One region of the Bacillus sp. ISL-75 genome, then DNA from elsewhere that is predicted to be linked to it. Evidence: riboswitches for the same ligand, from Rfam matches in the RefSeq annotation. Region 1 holds a riboswitch; each other region holds the start of a gene.
The links. Region 1 has a riboswitch for glycine ahead of J7E63_RS21280 (amino acid permease). Riboswitches for the same ligand answer to the same signal wherever they lie in the genome.

Region 1 (7,518 bases):
CATATGGCGAGGTATTCAGCGCGCTGCAAACAGGAATCATTGATGGTGCAGAAAATAACATCCCAAGCTTAGACTCTTCTAACCATTATCAAGAAGCGAAAAACTTTATTTTAGACCATCATCAACGGATCCCTGAAGTCCTGCTTATTAGTAAAGCAGCATGGGATAAGCTTTCAGAAAAGGATCAAAAAATTGTGAAACAAGCAGCACTTGATTCCGTTCAAGCGCAAAGAGAAGAATGGGATAAGTGGGAAGAGCGTTCTACTAAGAAACTGAAAGAGGCAGGAGTTACCTTCACTGAGGTTGATGATATTACACCTTGGAAAGACGCTGTTAAATCCATGGTTGATAAATATTCAAAAGATTATAAAGAGGTAATGGATGCCATTGAAAAAGCACGTCCATAATCGATAGCAGGCAGTAAGCCTAGTTGGTGAATATATCCATTTACCAGCTAGGTCTTTTCTGTTTAAAAAATCACTAATAGACAGGAATGAATAACAACAATGATGAAGTGGTGGAGAAAAATCGCAGAATTCCTAGAACGATACATCCTCTTAAAAAATCAATCACTGATGATAAAGCTCTGCGTTTTCTCCAGTTTTCTAGTTATTTTTCCAGTCATTTCAGTTGGAGTTATTTCATACAATCGTTCATCGGTTGAACTTGAAAATGTACTTAGACAATCGAGCAGCCAAGTAATTGATCAAGTAGAGTCACATATCGAATATTATTTACAAGATTTTGAGATTACCAGCCTAAAAATTATCAACTCTCCTGAATTATCGAGCCTTTTGAAATTGAAAGCGTCAGAAAATAGAGATCAATTTATTGAACCAACTCGTAACACCCTTAAAGAAGCAGAATACTCAAGAGCAGATATAACTAATATCACTATACTACTTAATAACAATCAGGTAATTGATACTCTTGGAAATAGAAATTTCTATCCTGCTACGAAAATGAAAGAGGAATATTGGTATTCATCTGTCCCACTTAATGGGATGAGTATGTTAGTTATGAGAAAGTTAAAATTAGAAAATAAGGAACAGCCTGTCATTTCACTCGTAAGGAGACTATATAATCCCCAGACGCTCTTACCTGTAGGCATGCTTATTATTGATATCAATTTCAGAAGAATTGAAGAAATCTCTAACAAGGTAACCATCAGTAAAAATGGCTATTTTTCCATTTTAGATGCGAACGGGCATTATATTTACCATCCTGACTTCTCAAAACTCGGGAAAAGGGTTGAATTCAAACAACTTTCAAACCTGAAAACAGAAGGAAGCAGCACGGAAATTTTAGAAAATGAACGGAGAGATTTTATTACCTATACTTTCTCTCGAAACCTCGGCTGGAGGTTTTTATCGGCAGTCCCATACCGAGATTTAACGGGGGGAATCGTTCAAATTGAAAAAGCCATATCCTTAACCATTCTTGTCTCTTTGATTATTGCCTATTTGATCGGGTTCGGATTCGCCACAAGCATCATTCGGCCCATCCGTCGTTTGCAACATTTTATGAAGGAAGTTGAAATTGGAAAATTAGATGGCAGAGTTCGAGTGGATTCAAATGATGAAATCGGACAATTGACTGCTGGTTTTAATAATACCGTTGAGAAACTATCCAACCTACTTGAAGAAGTATATGTCTCTAAGTTAAAGGAAGCAGAAATGTCACTTAAACAAAAAGAAGTCGAATTAAAAATGCTGCAATCACAAATGAATCCCCACTTTTTATACAATTCTCTTGAAACCATTAGGGGTATGGCATTGGAAGAAAATCAGGAAAATATTGCAACCATGTCTTTATCACTTGGAAAACTACTTCGGTATAATCTTAATAATCATTCATCTACCGTGAGTTTTAGAGAAGAAGTGAATTTTTGTGAAATGTATCTGCAGATTCAAAAGTTTCGCTTTGAGGACCGTTTTGAGTACATGTTTGATATTCCTCAATGGGTAATGGAATTGGAAATGGTGAAATTTTCCCTCCAGCCATTGGTTGAGAATTGTTTTGTTCATGGTTATGGTCCTAATACTAGAAAATTAAAAATTGTGATATCAGCTTTCCGTCATTCTGAGTCTTCCTTTGTTATTCGCATTTCCGATACTGGTGAAGGAATAAAGGATCATATTTTAGAAGAAATCAAGAAAAGAATGGACTTAAAAACGTCCACTAGTGATGGGAAAAATATAGGAATCGTAAATGTTCATCAAAGAATTCATTATTTGTTTGGACCCGAGTATGGAATAACCATTCAAAGTGAACAGGGTTCAGGGACTAAGGTATTAATCCATTTACCCATACTAGATCATCATGTGGAGGAGGAGAGAGTATGAAGAAAAATATCTTGTTGGTTGATGATGAGAGATGGGTTCGAACAGCTCTTAAGTGGACGATAAACAAGTTGAAGCTTCCTTTGCAAGTGGTCCACGAATGTGAAAACGGGTTAGAAGCACTCGACTGGATTAAGCATAATGATGCAGATCTAGTGTTAACGGATATTCGAATGCCGATAATGGACGGGCTTTCGTTAGTAAAAGAATTGAGTCATTTGAAGAAGAAACAGGATGTCATTGTGATCAGTGTTCATGACGAGTTTCAATTTGTTCAACAAGCCATTCGAACCGGTGTAACCGATTACCTTCTAAAACCAGTAGAGGAAGCCGAGTTAAAAGGGTGTCTTGAAAAGTGGCTAGAAATGAAATCAAAAGAAGAGACAAAAAGGAATACTCCAAAAAATGGGGATGAAAATCTTCCTTCCTCAACGATTGAAAAGGTTTTGCAGTATTTAGAGAAAACACCATTAGACCAAATTACACTGAAGGATGCGGCAGGGTCAGTCCATATGAATCCTAGTTATCTTAGTCAATTATTCAAACAACAGCTGAACAAAAAGTTTGTCGATTATATTACCGAGCTGCGAATTGAGGAAAGCAAACGTTTGTTACTAAATACAAGCTTACGATTAGCTGAGATTGCTGAGAGAGTGGGATACTCGGATTTAGCCTATTTTAGTAACAACTTTAAGAGACTTACAAGCTTTTCACCATCAGAGTTTCGAAAATCAGCGCTTGTAAAGGTACCGGAAAAAACTCCATAAAGGTCGACGAGCCAAGAATCTAGTTTTTGGCTTCTTTTTTTTGATTGATTTAAGTTTGCGTTTAATTTATATCAATTTTGCGATCTTATCTGGTCCAAAGCTAGGACTTTGGCTATGGGTATATATATCTGAATATTTCAAATCTTAAAAAAACACAAATTCACCTAAAAATATTCTCTATTATTGTTTACCTTCTAAATTATACAATTATTTCGATTGAAAGCGTTTTCTCTTGAAGGAGTGATAGGAATGTCATGAAACGTTTAAGATTTAACTAGTTTTACTCTTTTTTGTAAGTATTTTAATAGGAAAACGGGGGAGAAATAGAATGAAACTATTTTCAAAAAAAGCATCAACATTAACGATTGCTGCATTGATGTTATCATCGCTTGCTATTCCATATGCAAGCGCGGAACCGGGAAAATCGAATGGCAATAAGCAAAATGCACCTGCCATTGAAGCGAGGACCAAAAACATCCTTGTACAGGGTGAGAAGCAATTTAAGGACCTTAATAATAACAGTAGACTCGACCCCTATGAAAACTGGCAGGTACCTACTGACGTACGTGTAAAGGATCTAGTGAAAAAGATGACGCTTGAGGAAAAAGCAGGAATGATGCTTATTACTGAATTCCCGCAATTTAAAGATAACAAACTAGTCCTGCCGAATAAATTAATAAATCAAAACACACGATATTATATTTTTCGGCAAACTCCAACGACAGATGTCATCGCAGACTATAATAATCAGCTACAGGAAGTAGCTGAGCGATCAAGGTTAGGGATCCCAATTGTTATTACTTCAAACCCGAGGAATCATGCCTCAACAGATTATACGAATAATAGTGAGGGGGCAGGCCTCCATTCTTTTTGGCCAGGTCCTTTAGGTTTAGCGGCAACACGCGATTCCAGTCTTGTGAAAGACTTTGCGGAAACGGCCGCAAAGGAATGGCGAGCATCGGGTATTCGTAAAGTTTACGGGTATACAGCCGATATTGCTACTGACCCTCTTTGGGCAAGGATTGAAGATACATTTGGAGAGCAGCCAGAACTAGCTTCTGACATGATTTATAACGTAATCAAAGGTTTTCAAGGAGATGAGCTTGGTAAAGACAGTGTGGCTATCACTGTGAAGCATTTCCCAGGTGGTGGAGCACGTGATAACGGCTTAGATCCTCATTTTGTGGAGGGGAAATTCAATCCGTATCCAACTGAAGGCAGCTTGCTTGAATATCATATTCCGACCTTTAAGGCAGCAATTGCAGCTGGAGTATCGTCGGTCATGCCATATTACGCATTTCCAAGCAATACGAGTGCTGACCAAGGTTTGCCATGGTATAGTGAAAATCAGCAATTTGAAGAAGTTGGCTTTGCTTTAAACAAAGCGCTCATCACTGACCTCTTACGTGGAGAGCTTGGTTTCAAAGGATATGTCAACTCCGATACGGGTGCTATTGGTAATAATGCCTGGGGTGCTGAAGGATTAACACCAGAACAAAAATTTGCGAAAGCAATCGATGCCGGGACAAATATCATTTCTGGCGCATCCGATCCGACGCCAATTATTAATGCAGTGAAAAATGGATTGCTTGCAGAAGAAAAAGTAGATGAATCGGTCACTTTTTTACTAACAGAGATGATGAAATTAGGCCTTTTCGAAAACCCTTATGTCGATGGTCAAAATGCGCTTGATGTAGTCAATAATCCTGAATCACAGAAAAAAGCGGATGAAGCACACCGGAAGTCATTGGTTCTATTACGCAATGACAATATCGATGGTAAAAATGTATTACCATTGGGTGATAGTGAAATAAAGGATGTCAAACTATATATTGAGATGTTCCCAGGTGGAGATGATGCAGCGGCCACCAAGAAATTAAAAGAAACTATTAAAAAATATGATACTTCTATCACCGTAACGGATAATCTTGAGGAAGCAACACATGCGTTTGTTTGGGTCCGACCTGTTCAATCGAATTGGGATAATAATCCACGGATAAACATTGGCCCTGAAACAGGAATTACTAATGTTGATAGAATTATTGAGATTCAGAAAAAAGTTCCGACGATTACTGCGATTAACTTCACTAACCCATGGTTGATTGATCAAATTGAGCCTAATGCTGCAGCAGTAATCAGCACGTTTGGCGTAAAGGCGGAGGCAATCGTAGACGTTATTCGTGGAAAATACAATCCGACAGGGAAACTTCCATTCACCATACCTGCTAACAAAAAAGCAGTAGACAACGAGGTTGGAGATATTCCAGGCTATGTAGAGGATCCTTCCTATGTCTATAAAAATAAAAATGGGGATTCTTACGGATTTGACTTTGGATTAACATATAAATAAGAGTTGAAGGCACATGAATACATTAAATAGTAATGGAAAAGTGTCTGTTTACTATGGCCTCTGTATTTCTATAAAATTATAATAATTAATTAAATTCAGAAAATTCATTTGACATCATTCTTTGAATAGACTAGGATTAAATTAAATTCATAATTGCGGATGAGTATTGTGGGAGAGACTAAACGCATTGTTTAGCACCGAAGGAGCAAGTCCCAAAAATTGGGCTCAATCTCTCAGGTAAAAGGACCACAATAGGACGCGTCTCTGGAGAGCGCCATGTGCCACCAAAGGAGTTATACTCTCAGGTAAAAGGACAGAGGAAAATGGGGAACGCCTATTTTTCTCTGTCCTTTTTTTGTGGAGAAAAATAGTAATAAACATAAAAAGGAGGAGTTAAACACAAAACTAATAATGGGAGAGTCGTAACGATCCTAAAAAAGATTTAGGGCCTAAAATTTTACCATATTGTGGTGTGAAAGCATGATTGGTAAAGGAATCCTGTATTTACAGGAGTGGCTGTTACGCATCATGATTGTCCTGTTGATTATTTACTTTTTAGAAAATGTAAGCGCTTATTCATGCCGAATTGACTAAAAAAATATTAAATTTTCATTAGAATAAATTTGCAATTATTGATTTTACATATTATTTAAAGCCATCAAAAAATTGCAAACATCCTTGAAAAGTAGAGAGAGGGAATTCATATGCAGGAACAAACATTGTCAAGAGGTTTAAAAAACAGGCACGTTCAACTTATCGCTATTGGCGGGGCTATCGGAACAGGATTATTTCTTGGAGCAGGTAAATCTATTCATTTAGCAGGTCCATCGATTTTATTTGCTTACTTGATTACAGGGGTAATTTGCTTTTTAATCATGCGCGCCCTGGGAGAACTGCTTTTATCCAATTTGAAATATCATTCTTTTGTTGACTTTGTAAGAGACTATTTAGGTAATATGGCAGCATTTATCACAGGCTGGACCTACTGGTTTTGCTGGATTTCAATTGCAATGGCCGATTTAACAGCTGTTGGTCTCTATACTCAGTTTTGGTTTCCAAGTGTACCACAGTGGATGCCAGGATTAATTGCACTTGTCGTTTTGCTCGTTATGAACCTTGCAACCGTAAAGCTTTTTGGCGAAATGGAATTCTGGTTCGCATTAATTAAAGTCATTGCGATACTTGGATTAATTGTTATCGGAATTTTCATGATTATTAAAGGCTTTTCCACAAATTCAGGCGCATCCAGTTTCACGAATCTATGGAGCCACGGCGGCATGTTCCCAAATGGCATAAATGGCTTTATCCTCTCATTCCAGATGGTCGTGTTTGCTTTTGTTGGCATTGAACTTGTAGGACTTACTGCAGGTGAAACAGAAGACCCGGAGAGAGTTATCCCAAAAGCAATCAATAATATTCCTATTCGGGTATTAATTTTCTACATTGGCGCCCTTATTGTCATTATGAGTATTTATCCGTGGAACGCCATCAATCCAGCGAAAAGCCCATTCGTTCAAGTATTCGTGGCGGTTGGTATCGCTGCAGCTGCTGGTATCGTCAATTTTGTCGTTCTAACATCTGCAGCTTCGGCATGTAACAGCGCCATTTTCAGTACAAGCCGGATGGTATACTCACTTGCCAAAGATAAAAATGCACCTGTACCATTTGCAAAACTTACTTCTCGTCAAGTACCTTCCAATGCATTGTTCTTTTCTACTGTTGTCATTTTAATTGCCGTTGTGTTGAACTATGTAATGCCAGAAGGAGTATTTACGCTGATTACAAGTATTTCTACAGTATGTTTCATCTTTGTTTGGGGAATTACTGTCGTCAGCCATTTGAAATACCGCAAAACCAGACCAGATCTTGCGAAAGTGAACAAATTTAAATTGCCGCTTTATCCATTTTCCAATTACTTAATCCTTGCCTTCCTAGCGTTCGTGCTTGTCGTACTTGCACTTGCGGAAGACACTCGTGTTGCCTTGTTCGTAACACCTGTCTGGTTTATCATGCTGATTGCGATTTATAAGATGTTGATAAAGAAGGCGGATAATGCGGA
Region 2 (7,518 bases), on a different contig from region 1:
AAGGCATCATCTTTTATACGAGGATTTGACAAACTTCTGGATCGTGCAAATTCCTCAGATATAGTGACATTAACAATCGAAGCTGAAACAGAGGTTATAAGATTACGGGAATTTAAATTGGACTTATTAAGAAAACATCTGATTGGGAAAATAAAAATTCACCTTTCGCCAACCTTTATCAATCATATGGTCAATGAATTAGAGGAATACTTAAGAATTTTAATACACCTAAAAGCAGGGGAAGCTCCTCCTGTTTACCATGAACTACATCATCATCTTTTATGGTTATTAGATGCTGCGGGTCATTCAGAGGCAATTTCCTCTAATTTAGATAGTGTTGAAAAGAAACTCATTGAGAAAAGTAATGCATTTAGGAAGAACTTTGAAGATTTTTACCTGAAATCAGTTGAACTAGCAGGATATTTAAGAAGTAATTTGACCTCGTTCCCTGCTTTGTTAAAAATGAATTCAGACAGCCAGTTAGAAATAAAATTATTTCAAAATTTTTTACAAGAAATTGAAGAACTTAGACTAAGTAAGCAAGCATTAGGAACATTTGCCGCCTTAATGGCGGATCATATGTATCGTGAAGAATGTTATTATCTTATGAAATTAGCAGAATCGGCAAATCTTGACTCACCCAATTGTGATCCTGCTAAACCTCGACTTAAGGAATAATTCAATGAGAAATAAAAGGGAAACACAACCACACCAACAACCACAACCAATGATCGGTCAAGCATGGACTGGTAGACATGTGATCTTGCTTCACTGTACAAATAATAATCAATTTATTAATCTTTATAAAAGTTTCCATGCTCCGTTTGAGCCTCCACGTCAAAATTGTGCAGAAACTTTGTCGCAATTACTGAGTATCGGATATCGTGTTATGGCGATTACGCCCATCTCAGCAAATCATATTCAATATTTTTTGGTACTAGGAGATTAAAGATGCAGAATCAACGAATGCGATAAAAATGAACCCAATCTTTAGCAGTGGGTTCATTTTTTGTTTCTCCATTAATCTAGATTCTCTGAAATTAATTATTGACAAAGTGATTGAATACTACTAAAATTAGAAATTATTTAACAATAATTTAGTTTGCGAGATAAGATGTAATAATGCATAACTTTTTTTAGCGGGGGATTTTGAACCATTTGTTCTTCTTCATAAATTAAATACTAAGCAAGCTATGATTGCTATGGGTCAAACTATAGCAGGAGCAGCTTCTGGAGAGACCGCAGGAAATCTGCGGCGCCGAAGGGTTCACAATCTCAGGCAAAAGGACAGAAGAGTACGAGTTTTATTTGTTATTCTACCAAAAGAGTAATGGATATTATTTGTTATTCTTATGACCGATGAGATTGGAGAAATTCCAATCTCTTTTTTCATGGTGTTTAACCCTTTGTTCATATCTTCACAAAGTGAACGAAGGAAATTATTACTAATGAGGGGGCAAATGAAGTGGCACAACAAGAATTAAAACGAGATTTAAAAAATCGGCACGTACAACTGATTGCGATTGGAGGTACGATTGGAACAGGTTTATTCCTAGGTTCAGGAAAAGCCATTCAGTTAGCAGGTCCATCTATCATTTTTGCCTACTTAATCGTAGGTATCGCATGTTTTTTTGTTATGAGGGCATTAGGAGAGCTTCTTTTATCAAATAAGGGCTATCAATCATTTACGGACTTCGCCGAGGATTATATTGGACCGTGGGCTGGTTATGTAACTGGATGGACGTATTGGTTTTGTTGGATTATGACAGCAATGGCTGATATTATTGCTGTTGGTGTATATGTACAATATTGGTTCGATATCCCACAATGGGTACCTGCTATAGTCTGTTTAATTGTATTATTGGGACTAAATTTATTAACAGTAAAGCTATTTGGAGAATTAGAGTTTTGGTTTGCTTTAATCAAAGTGATCACCATTCTAGCTTTAATCATCATAGGGGTCATTTTGTTAATTATTGGATTTCAAACAGATTCAGGAACGGTGACAGTAAAAAATCTATGGAGCCATGGTGGTCTTTTCCCGAATGGAATAACTGGTTTCTTACTTTCTTTTCAAATGGTTGTATTTGCATTTGTAGGTGTTGAATTAGTAGGTGTATCAGCAGCCGAAACATCCAATCCACAAAAAAATATTCCATCAGCAATAAATAAAATACCTTTAAGAATACTCTTTTTCTATGTGGGAGCCCTTATTATCCTTTTATGCATCAATCCATGGACGCAACTGAATGCAGCAAACAGTCCTTTTGTAAAAACGTTTAGTTTAGTTGGTATTCCGATTGCAGCAGGAATTATTAATTTTGTCGTCTTAACATCAGCTGCGTCTGCCTGTAACAGTGGATTGTTTTCAACGAGCCGCATATTATTTAATTTAAGTAATCATTCACAGGGACCAGCGAATTTTGCTAAATTAAATAAAAATCATGTACCGAGTAACGCATTATTTATATCTGCACTTGTTCTATCAGCAGGAGCTCTTTTAAGTAAGCTGATTCCAGAACAAGCCTTTGGTATCGTGACAACGATTAGTGCGATTTGTTTTATTTGGGTTTGGAGCATTATCTTAATTTGTCATCTGCGATATAAGAAATCACGCCCAGATTTACATGAAAAGTCGATTTTTAAAGCACCGCTTACACCATTTATTAATTATCTTGTTCTCATGTTATTTGCATTTATTCTCATTATTATGCTATTTGCAGAATCAACTCGTGTCGCTTTATTAATGACACCATTATGGTTCATTCTTTTATTCATAGTGTATTCATTTAAAAGGACAAAGGGAAAAAATATTAGAATATCTGCGTAAAGTAAAATTCTTGCAATATAATAAAAATATTGTCACATGATTTGTATCGTGTTACTATTAGATGAAATTAAATTCCTTTAATTTGGTTCAGAGAGGCCAAAAAGGCAAAAGTAAACTTCATATATACTAATTATATATGAATGCCCTTTTGTCCTTTGGATGAAAGGGCATTTTATTTTTGCCCATTATCTTTTAATCAAAGTCCTGTGAGGCTTGAAAGGAGAACGACAAAAATGGAATATCGTAAAAAAACAGTAGTTGCATCAGTAGCAGGTTTAACATTAGAGGGCATGGATATCATGTTTATCTCCTTTGCGATGTCGATGATTATTGCAGAGTTTCATATTGACATGGTTGCTGGCGGTCTTATTTCTTCAATTACCAATTTAGGTATGCTCGCTGGAGGAGTTATTTTCGGTATCTTAGCAGATAAATTTGGGAGAGTTAAAATATTTACCTATACGATTCTACTATTTGCTATCGGAACGGCGTTAACTGGTTTAGCAGTAAATATTGAACAAGTATACATCTTTAGGTTTATTGCCGGCTTAGGTGCAGGTGGGGAATATGGAATTGGTATGGCGCTTGTGGCTGAAGCATGGCCAAAGAATAAACAAGGACGCGCTTCTTCTTATGTTAGCATCGGTGCACAATACGGTGTGATTCTGGCTGCTCTTCTTAGTGCCATGATCCTGCCTGCTTGGGGATGGAGAGGATTGTTTTTCATCGGATTGATTCCTGTTATATTCGCCTTTATCGTCCGAAAAAAATTAGACGAATCGCCCGTGTGGCTGGCAGCACAAAAGAAAAAACAACTTGTGCCAAGGCAAAGGAATTTAAAGCAATTGTTTGCTACTCCTAGAACTTCAGTAACGACGATTGCCTTAGCTATCATGGCAACGGTTCAAATTGCCGGTTATAATGGCTTGATGATTTGGCTGCCATCCATGCTTCAACAATCCCAGGGATTATCGGTTTCAAACTCGGCTCTTTGGACGATTAGTACGGCTGCTGGAATGATTGCAGGTATGTTAACTTTTGGACAGTTTATGGATCGTTTCGGTATGAAACGCTCATTTGGAATCTTCTTATTCGCTTCCGCAGTCGCAGTCTTTTTATACTCATATGCGTCAGGGAATGCAGGTCTTTTAATCGGCGGTGCGATCGTAGGATTCTTCTCGAATGGAATGTTTGCCGGTTACGGTGCATTAATAAGCAATTACTATCCAGTAGAAATTCGCAGCACAGCAACCAATACTATCTTTAACTTCGGTAGAGCATTAGGGGGATTATCTCCTATTTTAGTAGGATATATCCTGCAGCATGCTAATGTGACGATCGCAATGGGATATCTTGCTGTACTCTACTGTATCTCCTTTATAGCAATGGTTAGTTTGAAAAAAAGAAAAGATAATCAAGATCAAAACATTACTTTATCTAAAGTAGTGTGAATTGACTCTTATAGCATCTTCATAAAATAATAAAAATTGAGGCTGCAAATCAAATTGGATTTGTGCCTCTTTTTTATGGAGATTGTTCGCTTATTTTTCCTGATAAATGGTATTGTCGGTGTCATTATGTCGTCCCCAAACATACACTCTTCTTAAAGATGGGTTGGAAATTAGACGTTGAGGTGAGGACAAATTGAACTTCGAGATGCAAAAAGCGAATATGTTGGCTGAAAATATCAAGGGTTTTATAAAATATGTTCAGAAAAGCCATGAGAATAAAAACAGCTTTCGGTTTAATCCGGATAAATTGTTTCAAATAAAACTCCTGATTGAGGAGTTTAAGTTTCAAATACTTGCAGATGAACTTTTAAGAATCAATAAGTTTTCTTGGGATGAAAAGTACACGTATTATTTAGTTGATCAATTTATAGAAGGAATCGAGATTATTGATGAATACATCCATAATAACTACAATGATTTATTTCTCTTAACGGCTAGAGTTTACACATTAAAGGATCTCAGTCAATCATTTAGCAGGCAGGGAAAACTGTATCATTGGTCCTAAGATCTCCTTTTTTTAACTAAGGCATTGGTATTAATAAAGCCAATGCCTATTCATTTCGTCAAATAGGAATTAAATATGGAACTTACAATGTAACCATACCCGTACAAAATACAGGAACAAAAGTGAAGGGTATTTATGCTATTATTATTTGATTATAAGAATTTTCAGGAAATAGGTTGACACATTCGGACAAACCATGATATAAACACAATAAGAAAATTTTAGTAATTAAAAGCATAAAAGTGTGAAATAATATGAGAAAAGTGGAATAAACAGGGGGAAATGACGATCATGGAAACTCGTAGCAAAATTTTAGACTGTACCATTCGTGATGGAGGATTAGTTAACAATTGGGATTTCAGTGTCGAATTTGTTCAAGACTTGTATAACGGCCTAAGTGAAGCGGGTGTTGAATACATGGAGATTGGCTATAAAAATTCTCCAAAGCTTCTTAAGGCGACTGAGCCCAATCCATGGCGGTTTCTTGATGATAACTTCCTGAAAGAAATTATCCCTGTCAAAAAGTTCACGAAGCTATCGGCTTTAGTCGATATTGGGCGTGTAGATCCCAATGATATTCTACCTCGTGAACAAAGTGTTTTAGATATGATTCGCGTAGCGTGCTATATCCGTGAAGTAGATAAAGGATTAGAACTTGTCCAAATGTTCCATGATTTGGGATATGAGACGTCGCTAAACATTATGGCATTATCAAGTGTTCCTGAACAACAGCTGATTAAAGCTTTTGAATTGGTGAAGGAAAGCCCTGTAGATGTGGTCTATATCGTTGATTCCTTTGGAAGCTTAGACCCTATAGATATTGAGCACCAAGTGAAAAAGTTCAAAGCGTTGATCCCTAACAAACAGCTTGGAATTCACACACATAACAATATGCAGTTAGCTTTTGCCAATACATTAACTGCGATGCGAAATGGGGTTACATATCTCGATTCGTCTGTATATGGCATGGGTCGGGCAGCAGGTAACTGTAACACAGAACTTCTTGTTAGTTACATCCAAAAATCAAGCTATGAGATTAAGCCAGTTCTTGGAGTCATTGAGAAGCACATGCTCGAAATGCGTGAAAAGTGGGAGTGGGGCTATATCATTCCTTATATGATTTCTGGTGTCCTTAATGAACATCCACGTGTTGCCATGGCATATCGTGATAGCGCAGATCGTGATCAATTCGTAGATTTTTATGACAAGGTAACATCACCTGAAAGTACAGTGGCGACAACTTTAAAATAGGTTAAAATGCTTAAAGCACCTCTATATTTGAGGTGTTTTTTTATCTTTACTATTTATATATGAGGGCAAATCCCGCATAACATAAAATTTGATTTTTTAAAAAATACAACCTACGCCTCTTTTTTTATCATTCCCTCTATCAAATTGTCAAAATTCCTATTAAAAACCCTATTTCCAGTTTCTTGGTTATCGTTTATACTATTCTAGAAATTATAAAAAATTATTGGGGGAAAATTTTTTGATGCGTCTATTGTCCGTTTTACTAGCTGTAACTCTTACTCTTGGGTTGATACCTATCACTGCTTTTGCACAGATTGATGCTCAAGACCAGGAGTTTCAAAACTTTTTACATGAAATCGGGATGTCGGAAGATGAATTTTTAACATATTTGGAGGATATGCACGACTTTACACTGGCAGACTTTGATTCTGTCTCAGAATTAAAGGATTATCTGGGACCTCTTGTTGACGAAAGCAATTTACAAGATTTGCTCGATAGGTTCGAATTATCGAAACAAGAACTCGAAGATATGCTTGCTGAAAATGGCACTTCCTTGGATGAGTACATTTATTACGACGACCTTTACTTTGACGTTTATGAATTACAATACCAGGAGGAATTAACCCCGATTACAGATGAAAACCTCCAGCAGCTTCTTGATGATTATGAGTTTGAATCAAAAGAAGAACTTGAAAAGTTTTTAAATAAAAACGATGACTCGATTGAAAACTACGAAAACATTGAAGAGCTTGAAGCTGCAGTAGCATTACTAGTCTCTCAGGAAGGAAAAGACGAATTAATCAACATTCTCGATAAGTTTGGCTTATCGCTTGATGAGTCCCAAAAGCTTGCAAATTACTCCATGAACATTTTTGAAGACCCGAATGTTGATGTGGAGGATTTCTACACTAAATTAGAAGATATCGCGAATCGTCTAATGGCATTCCGTGAATTCGATAGCACTGATGATCTGTCTGCGGATGAAATTGCAGAAATACTGGATGTTTGGAATGATCTGCTTAATCTTTTCGAATTGAAAACGGAATTTTATTTAACCAAAGATGGAAAAACAACGCCTCTTTCAGTGGAATCTCTTTTAAAAATGGATTCTACAAATGGTGCAGATTTAAAGATTAAAATCTTCTCGAAAGACGGAGAGTTTCTTGCTGATATGGTGATTACAGCTGAAATGTTCGGTTCAGATTTATTGGATGAAACTGGTGAAAACCTGAAGCAAACAGAACAAGTCGCAAAAGAGGTTTCCAAAGTAGCCACAAAGCTACCTGAGAAAGTACTAAAAAAGACAGTCAAAGGCGGCAAATTGCCAAACACCGCTTCAGACTATCTGCCCAATGCATTAGGCGGCCTTGCCATCGCAGCTGCTGGCCTAATTCTGTTCAGAAGAATGAAAGTAAAAGGGA
Region 3 (7,518 bases), on a different contig from region 1:
ATTAGGGCAAGACCTATATTCCTTTTTAACGTTGGTGATTGCGTTCCAGTTGTAACCTCACCAATTAACTGATCACCTTTATAAACAGGGTAGCCATGACGTGGAATCCCGCGATCAATCATTTCGATTCCTACCAATTTTCTTGTTAAGCCCTTTTCTTTTTGTTGGATTAACGCTTGTTTCCCGATAAAGTCATCTTCTTTGTTTAATTTCACAGCGAAACCAATTCCAGCTTCTAGTGGTGAAATTTCTGGAGATAGTTCTTGACCATAAAGTGCTAAAACTGCTTCAAAGCGAAGTGTGTCGCGTGACCCTAATCCACATGGGATTACTCCATCTTCTTTACCTGCAGTTAAAATGTCTCTCCAAAGGTCCACAACATCTTCTGCATCGCAATATACTTCAAAGCCATCTTCACCAGTATACCCAGTTCTTGATACAAGTGCCTTTTTCCCATTTAGGATTACATCTTGTTGGAATTTGAAAAAGCCAATTTGGCTTAAATCATTATCTCCCGCAAGCTTTTGCAATACTTTTTCCGCAAGTGGTCCCTGGATAGCCAGCTGTGCTGTTTTTTCCGATAAGTTTTCTAAAGAGACATCACCAGTTAAATGGTCTTCAAGCCATTTGTAATCTTTTTCAATATTTGATGCGTTTACTACTAAAAGGTAATGATTGTCTTCGATCTTATATACAAGCAGATCATCAACAGTACCGCCATTTTCATAACACATGGCGGTGTACTGGGCACCTCCATTTTTTACTTTTGATATGTCATTAGTCATCATTTTTTGTAAAAACGCTAAGCTATTAGTGCCTTTTACTTCTATTTCACCCATATGGGAAACATCAAATAAACCTGCACTAGAGCGAACAGCTTCATGCTCTTCTTTAATGCTAGAGAATTGAACCGGCAGTGCCCAACCTCCAAAATCAATGGTTTTTCCACCCCATTCTTTATACACATCAAAAAGTGGAGTTCGTTTTAATTCAGACATTCTTAATCCCCCTTCAATCTTTGGCGCAAATTATTCATTAGATAATATAAAAAAGGACAGAAACCTCCTATGAAACGTAAGAAGGTCTCTGTCCTTGCACCTGAAAGTTTACCTAAAAAGGCTTTCCCCTTTGGTGGCTGCTTAAAGCTAGCAGCGCTCTCCAGAGCTGCGTCCTACAAGAGTTCTTTTGCCTGAGAGATTCACATTTCTGCTTGCTCCTTCGGCGCTACATAAGTAGTCTCTCCCCTTGTTATCATTCGCATTATAATATTATCTAAACTGGTCATACTAATTATACTTATAAAATAAATTACCTTATTAAAATATTTAAAACATTCAAAGCTAATATCATCCTACCATTAAAATAATACATTGAGCAATAACTTTATTAGAAAAGCAAAAAGCTGGAAATTGAACAAAAAGGAGTTGGAACCATGTCGATCGAAATTGAATTTGATTCCTCCTGGAAGGATGATTTTTTACATAGAATTGAAAACGATGGTCCATGGGGGAATTGGGAACTTTTTAAACTAGCAATTGGAGTTGAAAAACATCTCGTCATTCCAGATTTCAAGGGTTTATTAGCACCTAGCCATTTACCCAATCTAACCCCACTTCCTCACCAGCTTGAAACAGCAAAACAAGTAATTGAAAACATGAATGGGAAAGCCATCCTTGCCGATGAAGTAGGACTCGGAAAAACGATTGAGGCCGGGCTGATTCTAAAAGAATATATGATTCGTGGATTGGTGAAAAAGGTATTGATTCTTGTCCCTGCATCCTTAGTTACTCAATGGTCGATGGAGTTGAATAGCAAATTTTTCATTCCAGCCATTTCACAAAGGAAAAGCTATGTGTGGGAACAGTGTGATGTTGTCGTTTCGTCAATTGATACGGCCAAACGAAATCCTCATCGAGATATAATTTTTAAGCAGGACTATGACCTTATTATCATCGATGAAGCCCATAAACTTAAAAATAACAAAACAAAAAATTACGAATTTGTCCAAAATCTGAAAAAGAAATTTTGTTTACTATTGACGGCAACGCCCATTCAAAACCGTATCGAGGAAATTTTTAATCTGGTTTCATTATTAAAACCAGGACATTTAGGCAGCGAAACAGCATTCTTTGAAAAATACAAACGAGATGCACGTTCATTAAATGATGATGAGCATTTAAAAGAATTAGTAAACAAGGTTATGATTCGGAACCGGCGGGCAGATACAGGCATTGAGTGGACGAAAAGGCATGTGGAAACCATTCCGATTGAATGCACTCAAGAGGAGAAAGATCTTTATGAGTCAATTACTGAATTAAAAAATGAGGGGAATTGGGCACAGGCAAGTTCATTCTCCGTAATGACATTACAGCGTGAGGCATGCAGCAGTAGAGAAGCAGTTTTTTATACATTAAAAAATATGCTGCAAAAAAAGGAAAATCCAACCCCAGCTTTCGAAGAACAAATTCAGTATTTAATAACAAAAGTCGAAGCTGTCCAGAAGAATTCAAAAGCCGAAAAAGCATTAGAATTAATTCAAAAAGTAAATGATAAAGTGATTATTTTTACAGAATACCGAGCAACACAAATGTACCTCCAATGGTATTTAAAACAGCATGGAATTTCATCTGTCCCTTTTCGGGGCGGCTTTAAGCGGGGAAAAAAGGACTGGATGAGAGAATTATTCCAAAAGCACGCTCAAGTCCTTATTGCAACTGAAGCAGGCGGTGAAGGAATTAACCTTCAGTTTTGTAATCATATAATTAACTTTGATTTGCCATGGAATCCAATGAGGCTCGAACAACGAATTGGTCGTATCCATCGTCTGGGCCAGGAAAAGGATGTCATGATTTATAATTTTGCGATAAAAAATACTGTCGAAGAACATATTTTGAAGCTTCTTTATGAGAAAATACATTTATTTGAAAAAGTAATTGGTGAACTTGACGATATATTAACAAAGTTGGAATTTGGCAATATAGAAGACCATTTAATCGATATTTTTGGACAATCCTCATCCGAAGGCGAAATGCGAATTAAAATGGAAAATTTATCATCAATGATTGAATTTGCTCAGGACATGAAGAAGGGAGATTCCCATGCAGCAGCAGGAAATTCATAACTTTTTATTGAACTATTTTCAGGCTAATGACTGTGCAATTGTGGCGAATAGCCCAGGCTATTTGACTGTTCAGTTAACAGTTGAACTTGATAAGGAATTAATGAATCGGCCTTTTTACTGGCACTATTTAGAAAAAACGGGTGGAATTCCAAACCCGATGAAGTTAACATTTATTACGAACCAAGATGCCGCTCCTGAAAATATAAAGGGGGAAATCATTCATTTTGGTTCACCTCGGCTACATCAAATTTTTACTTCGACGAAAAATTTAGCCAGCTATATCCGACTTTATGAAAATCATCGGAATCAAAACAAGCAAACTCCTTTACTACCATGGCTTTGTATGAATGTTAAGATCTCCTATCAATGTGACCGTAAGCGGGATATTTTCAAATCAATCGGCTTACAACTCATTAACGGAAAAATGGTTGAAGATTTCCATGACAGACTGCTTGAAATACCGTTAACACCAAAAATACCTGATTACTCCTTTACTTTGTCACCTTTAGTGAAACCTCAAAGCGGGATGATGAGAGTTGAAACCTATCTTACATCCATCATTGAGAAGGATGACCACTCTTGGGCAATAGACGCGCGAGAACGTTGGGATAAAGATTTACACCTCTTGAATCATTTTTACGAGGATGTTGAAGATGAAAATGAAAACTTTGAAACCGAAAAAATGGCACTAAAGGAACAGTACGAACCAAAAATCTCCATATCCTTCATCAATGGCGGCCTATTTTATCTCACTGAAAAAGCAATATAAGAGACAGGGTGTCAGGCACCATGTGAAATTTTCACATGGTGCCTGACACCCTTAAAAAATATTTTTGAAAATAAAGAAGGATAAGGAGGAACCTTGTCGAATATTATCCAAAGAAAAATGAAAAGGCGGTGGTACTTATTGTTAGCGAGATAGAAATTTTAGCAAATCGAATCATTACAGATGCTGCACGAAACCAGGCAACAGATATTCACATTATCCCAAGGAAGAGGGACACACTCGTCCAAATCCGATTAACCAACAAGTTAATTCCTCGACTATCCCTTCCAAGAGATGAATGCGACAGATTAATCTCACATTTTAAATTCACAGCCAATATGGACATTGGAGAAAGAAGACGACCACAAAGTGGATCCATTTTTTGTGAAGTTGACGGAAATTTAATGGGGCTCAGGCTTTCCACACTCCCTTCTAATAATAGAGAGAGCCTTGTCATCCGGCTATTACCACAGCAAGAACAAATACCTTTTCACCAACTTTCACTCTTCCCAGCAATGACCCGAAAACTACTTGCCCTTCTCAAACACGCTCATGGATTAATAATTTTTACCGGGCCGACGGGCAGCGGAAAAACGACTACTCTCTATTCCCTTTTAAATGAAACCGCCCACTTATTTCATCGTAATGTCATTACACTCGAAGATCCCATTGAAAAAAACTATGACTCAGTCCTGCAGATCCAAGTCAATGAAAAAGCAGGCGTCACCTATGCAGCCGGACTAAAGGCAATTCTTCGTCATGATCCTGACATAATAATGGTCGGTGAAATTAGAGATGCTGAGACGGCAAAGATTGCGGTAAGGGCTGCATTAACAGGCCATCTAGTGCTTTCCACGATGCATACCCGTGATGCGAAGGGAGCGGTTTATCGCCTGCGTGAGTTTGGTGTGAATTGGTTAGAGGTCGAGCAGACACTTATTGCCATTACTGCCCAAAGGTTGGTTGAACTTACCTGCCCTTTTTGCAAAGGAGAGTGTTCACCTATTTGTTATTCCTATGGCAGATGGAAACGCGCCAGTGTATTTGAACTTTTATCCGGACGAAATTTACACGCAGTAATGAAAGCTGCTCAAGGAGAAAAAATAGAAATTCGTTACCGAATGATAAAAGATGTAATTAATAAGGGCATTGCCCTTGGATATATTCAAGAATCTGAATATGAACGATTGGTATATAACGATGAAACGGTCTAAATGGTCAGTCAATGAACAAGCAAATTTCCTGAGAAGAACCGGTGAACTATTGGCAAGGGGGTATCCAATTGCTCTAGCAATTGAATCCATAGCATTACAATTACCGTCAAAACGAAAGGAGGATTTAAATGGATGCTTAGAAGAGTTGAAAAAGGGTTTACCGTTTCATGATGCATTAAATAATCTTGGTTTCAACAAAGACTTAGTCGGTTATGTCTATTTTGCGGAGCAGCATGGCAGCTTTGCTGATGCTCTGTTAGAAGGAAGTGATCTTGCCCTATTAAAAGATAAAGACGTACACAAGTTGCTCAAGTTGCTTCAGTATCCAATGGTGCTTTTAGTTATTACAGGTTTTCTATTTATTTTTATAGAAAATACATTGCTGCCAAGGTTCACCACCCTTTTTTCATCACTTGGTCTGGAAGCAAATTTTTTCACAAATGTCATTTATGCTTTTGATCAATACTTCCCAACTGTTATCGGTACCCTGCTTCTGATCCTAATTATGGGAGCCGCTTATTATCTTCTCTTTTTTAGAAAACTCTCCGTCCTCAAACAAAGGTCACAACTTGTTCGAATACCTTTTGTTGGCAGGATCCTCAAATTGCTGTTTACCCACTACTTTTCCATTCAACTTAGCTTTCTCTTATCAGGTGGATTATCAGTTTCCGAAGCCTTACAACTATTTGAACAGAATCTCAGGCATCCTTTTTACAGTCACTTAGCTAAAACGATTAAAACAAAGCTAATTACCGGAGAAAAGTTGGAGACAATTTTAGCGTCTCTGTCGTTTTTCGAAAAAGAATTTCCGATGATTGTAAAACACGGCCAAGAGAATGGAAAATTGGAGCAGGAGTTATTATTTTTCAGTAAGCATTGTGTCACTAACATGGAGGAAATGATAGAAAAACGGTTAACAACCATCCAGCCAATTCTTTACATTTTTATTGGATTCATGGTGGTTTCGATGTATTTAGCGATTCTTTTACCCATGTTTCATTTACTAGACGGCATTTAAAAAAATGGAGGTTAATAAAAATGATGAAAAATGAAAAAGGTTTCACTTTAATTGAAATGATGATCGTCATGCTCGTAATTTCGGTCTTGTTAATTATCACAATTCCAAACGTTGCCAAACATAATTCTAACATCAACAATAAAGGCTGTGATGCCTATGTTAAAATGGTCCAGGCACAAGTTCAGGCTTATGAAATGGATAAGAATAAAGTACCAACTATTGCGGAACTAAAAGCAGAAGGATATATAAAGGGGGACGCTAAAGGTTGTCCAAACGGAAAGACAGTTGAAATAGACTCTGAAGGTACTGTAACAGCTGTTGCATCAGTAACCACTCCATAATGAATACGCATCAAAAAGGCTTCACTTTAATTGAGTCCTTGTTAGTTCTCTCCATCTTCATGATCATCTCCTCAATTACAGTTTTCTCCTTAAAACCACAGCACTCAGTAATGGAGGATGAGGCCTTTTTAATCCAATTAAAAGCCGACCTATATTATGCTCAACAATATGCTATCTCCCATCAGGATGAAGTATCCATTGTTTTTGTTCCAGACCAATATAGGTATTATCTGTCTTTGTGGCCGGAACCAACGCCGATCGTCAATCGAAATTACAGTACAAATATTTATCTCAAAGAAGGTTCTCTCCCCTTATATTTGAAATTCCTAAGCGACGGAAATGTAAACCAGTTTGGAAACTTTTTTATTCAAACAAAAAATAAAACATATGTTATTACCTTTTTAATTGGAAAGGGTCGGTTCTATGTTAAGGAGTACTAGAGGATTTTTTTTGCTTGAACTGCTACTTTCTTTATCTGCCTGGTTAATGCTTAGCTTATTTTTACTGCCTTTATTAATCGAACTAAGAGAACAATCACGACAATTGGAATGGGAGAGCAAGGCGAGGCAGCTGATGTATGAGGAACTACAGACCAAATTAATCAGTAATAAAACATTTTCAAATTACACTTCCATTTTGAATGGAGTTGAATTCAAAATCAAATGGAAAGACACCGGAGCAGCTGACCAAAAGGAGGTGTGTGTAAGAATTGAAAAAAATTCATTACAGCCTGAAACCGAAATTTGTGGGCCCCTTGAATGAAAATGGATTTACGCTCATCGAGGTACTAATTGCTTTTTCAATTTTTACGACGATTATTTTCTTTATGACACCTGTTTTTCAAATTATCCTGACTAATAAGGACACTGAGGCATCGTTACAGGCAATGGAATGGGAAATTTTTTCGAGCCAAATCAAAAAAGAAATAAGGCTGTCCACTCGTGCCGAAGTGATTTCCGGAAGGTTAATTCTAACGAAGGATACTGAAACCATTCAATATGAAAAGTACGGTACTAATCTTAGGAGACGTGTGAATTCAACTGGTCACGAAATAATCC

Region 2: linked by a shared signal. The riboswitch ahead of J7E63_RS13385 (amino acid permease) and the one ahead of J7E63_RS21280 (amino acid permease) in region 1 are both predicted to bind glycine.
Region 3: linked by a shared signal. The riboswitch ahead of gcvT (glycine cleavage system aminomethyltransferase GcvT) and the one ahead of J7E63_RS21280 (amino acid permease) in region 1 are both predicted to bind glycine.

Annotation. Positions count from the first base shown of each region.
Region 1 covers NZ_JAGGQX010000053.1:11,930-19,447, reverse strand. Annotated here, with positions in the region: gene J7E63_RS21300 (TRAP transporter substrate-binding protein) at 1-407, shown strand, start outside; gene J7E63_RS21295 (sensor histidine kinase) at 507-2,345, shown strand; gene J7E63_RS21290 (response regulator transcription factor) at 2,342-3,109, shown strand; gene J7E63_RS21285 (glycoside hydrolase family 3 protein) at 3,438-5,459, shown strand; glycine riboswitch at 5,619-5,718, shown strand; gene J7E63_RS21280 (amino acid permease) at 6,164-7,518, shown strand, end outside.
Region 2 covers NZ_JAGGQX010000028.1:9,356-16,873, reverse strand. Annotated here, with positions in the region: gene J7E63_RS13390 (DUF2935 domain-containing protein) at 1-678, shown strand, start outside; glycine riboswitch at 1,221-1,301, shown strand; gene J7E63_RS13385 (amino acid permease) at 1,466-2,830, shown strand; gene J7E63_RS13380 (MFS transporter) at 3,064-4,281, shown strand; gene J7E63_RS13375 (hypothetical protein) at 4,475-4,846, shown strand; gene J7E63_RS13370 (aldolase catalytic domain-containing protein) at 5,138-6,097, shown strand; gene J7E63_RS13365 (processed acidic surface protein) at 6,339-7,518, shown strand, end outside.
Region 3 covers NZ_JAGGQX010000014.1:36,378-43,895, reverse strand. Annotated here, with positions in the region: gene gcvT (glycine cleavage system aminomethyltransferase GcvT) at 1-998, opposite strand, end outside; glycine riboswitch at 1,085-1,164, opposite strand; glycine riboswitch at 1,168-1,255, opposite strand; gene J7E63_RS06325 (DEAD/DEAH box helicase) at 1,433-3,121, shown strand; gene J7E63_RS06320 (YqhG family protein) at 3,099-3,890, shown strand; gene comGA (competence type IV pilus ATPase ComGA) at 4,019-5,101, shown strand; gene comGB (competence type IV pilus assembly protein ComGB) at 5,067-6,119, shown strand; gene comGC (competence type IV pilus major pilin ComGC) at 6,140-6,460, shown strand; gene comGD (competence type IV pilus minor pilin ComGD) at 6,460-6,900, shown strand; gene J7E63_RS06295 (hypothetical protein) at 6,911-7,222, shown strand; gene comGF (competence type IV pilus minor pilin ComGF) at 7,170-7,518, shown strand, end outside.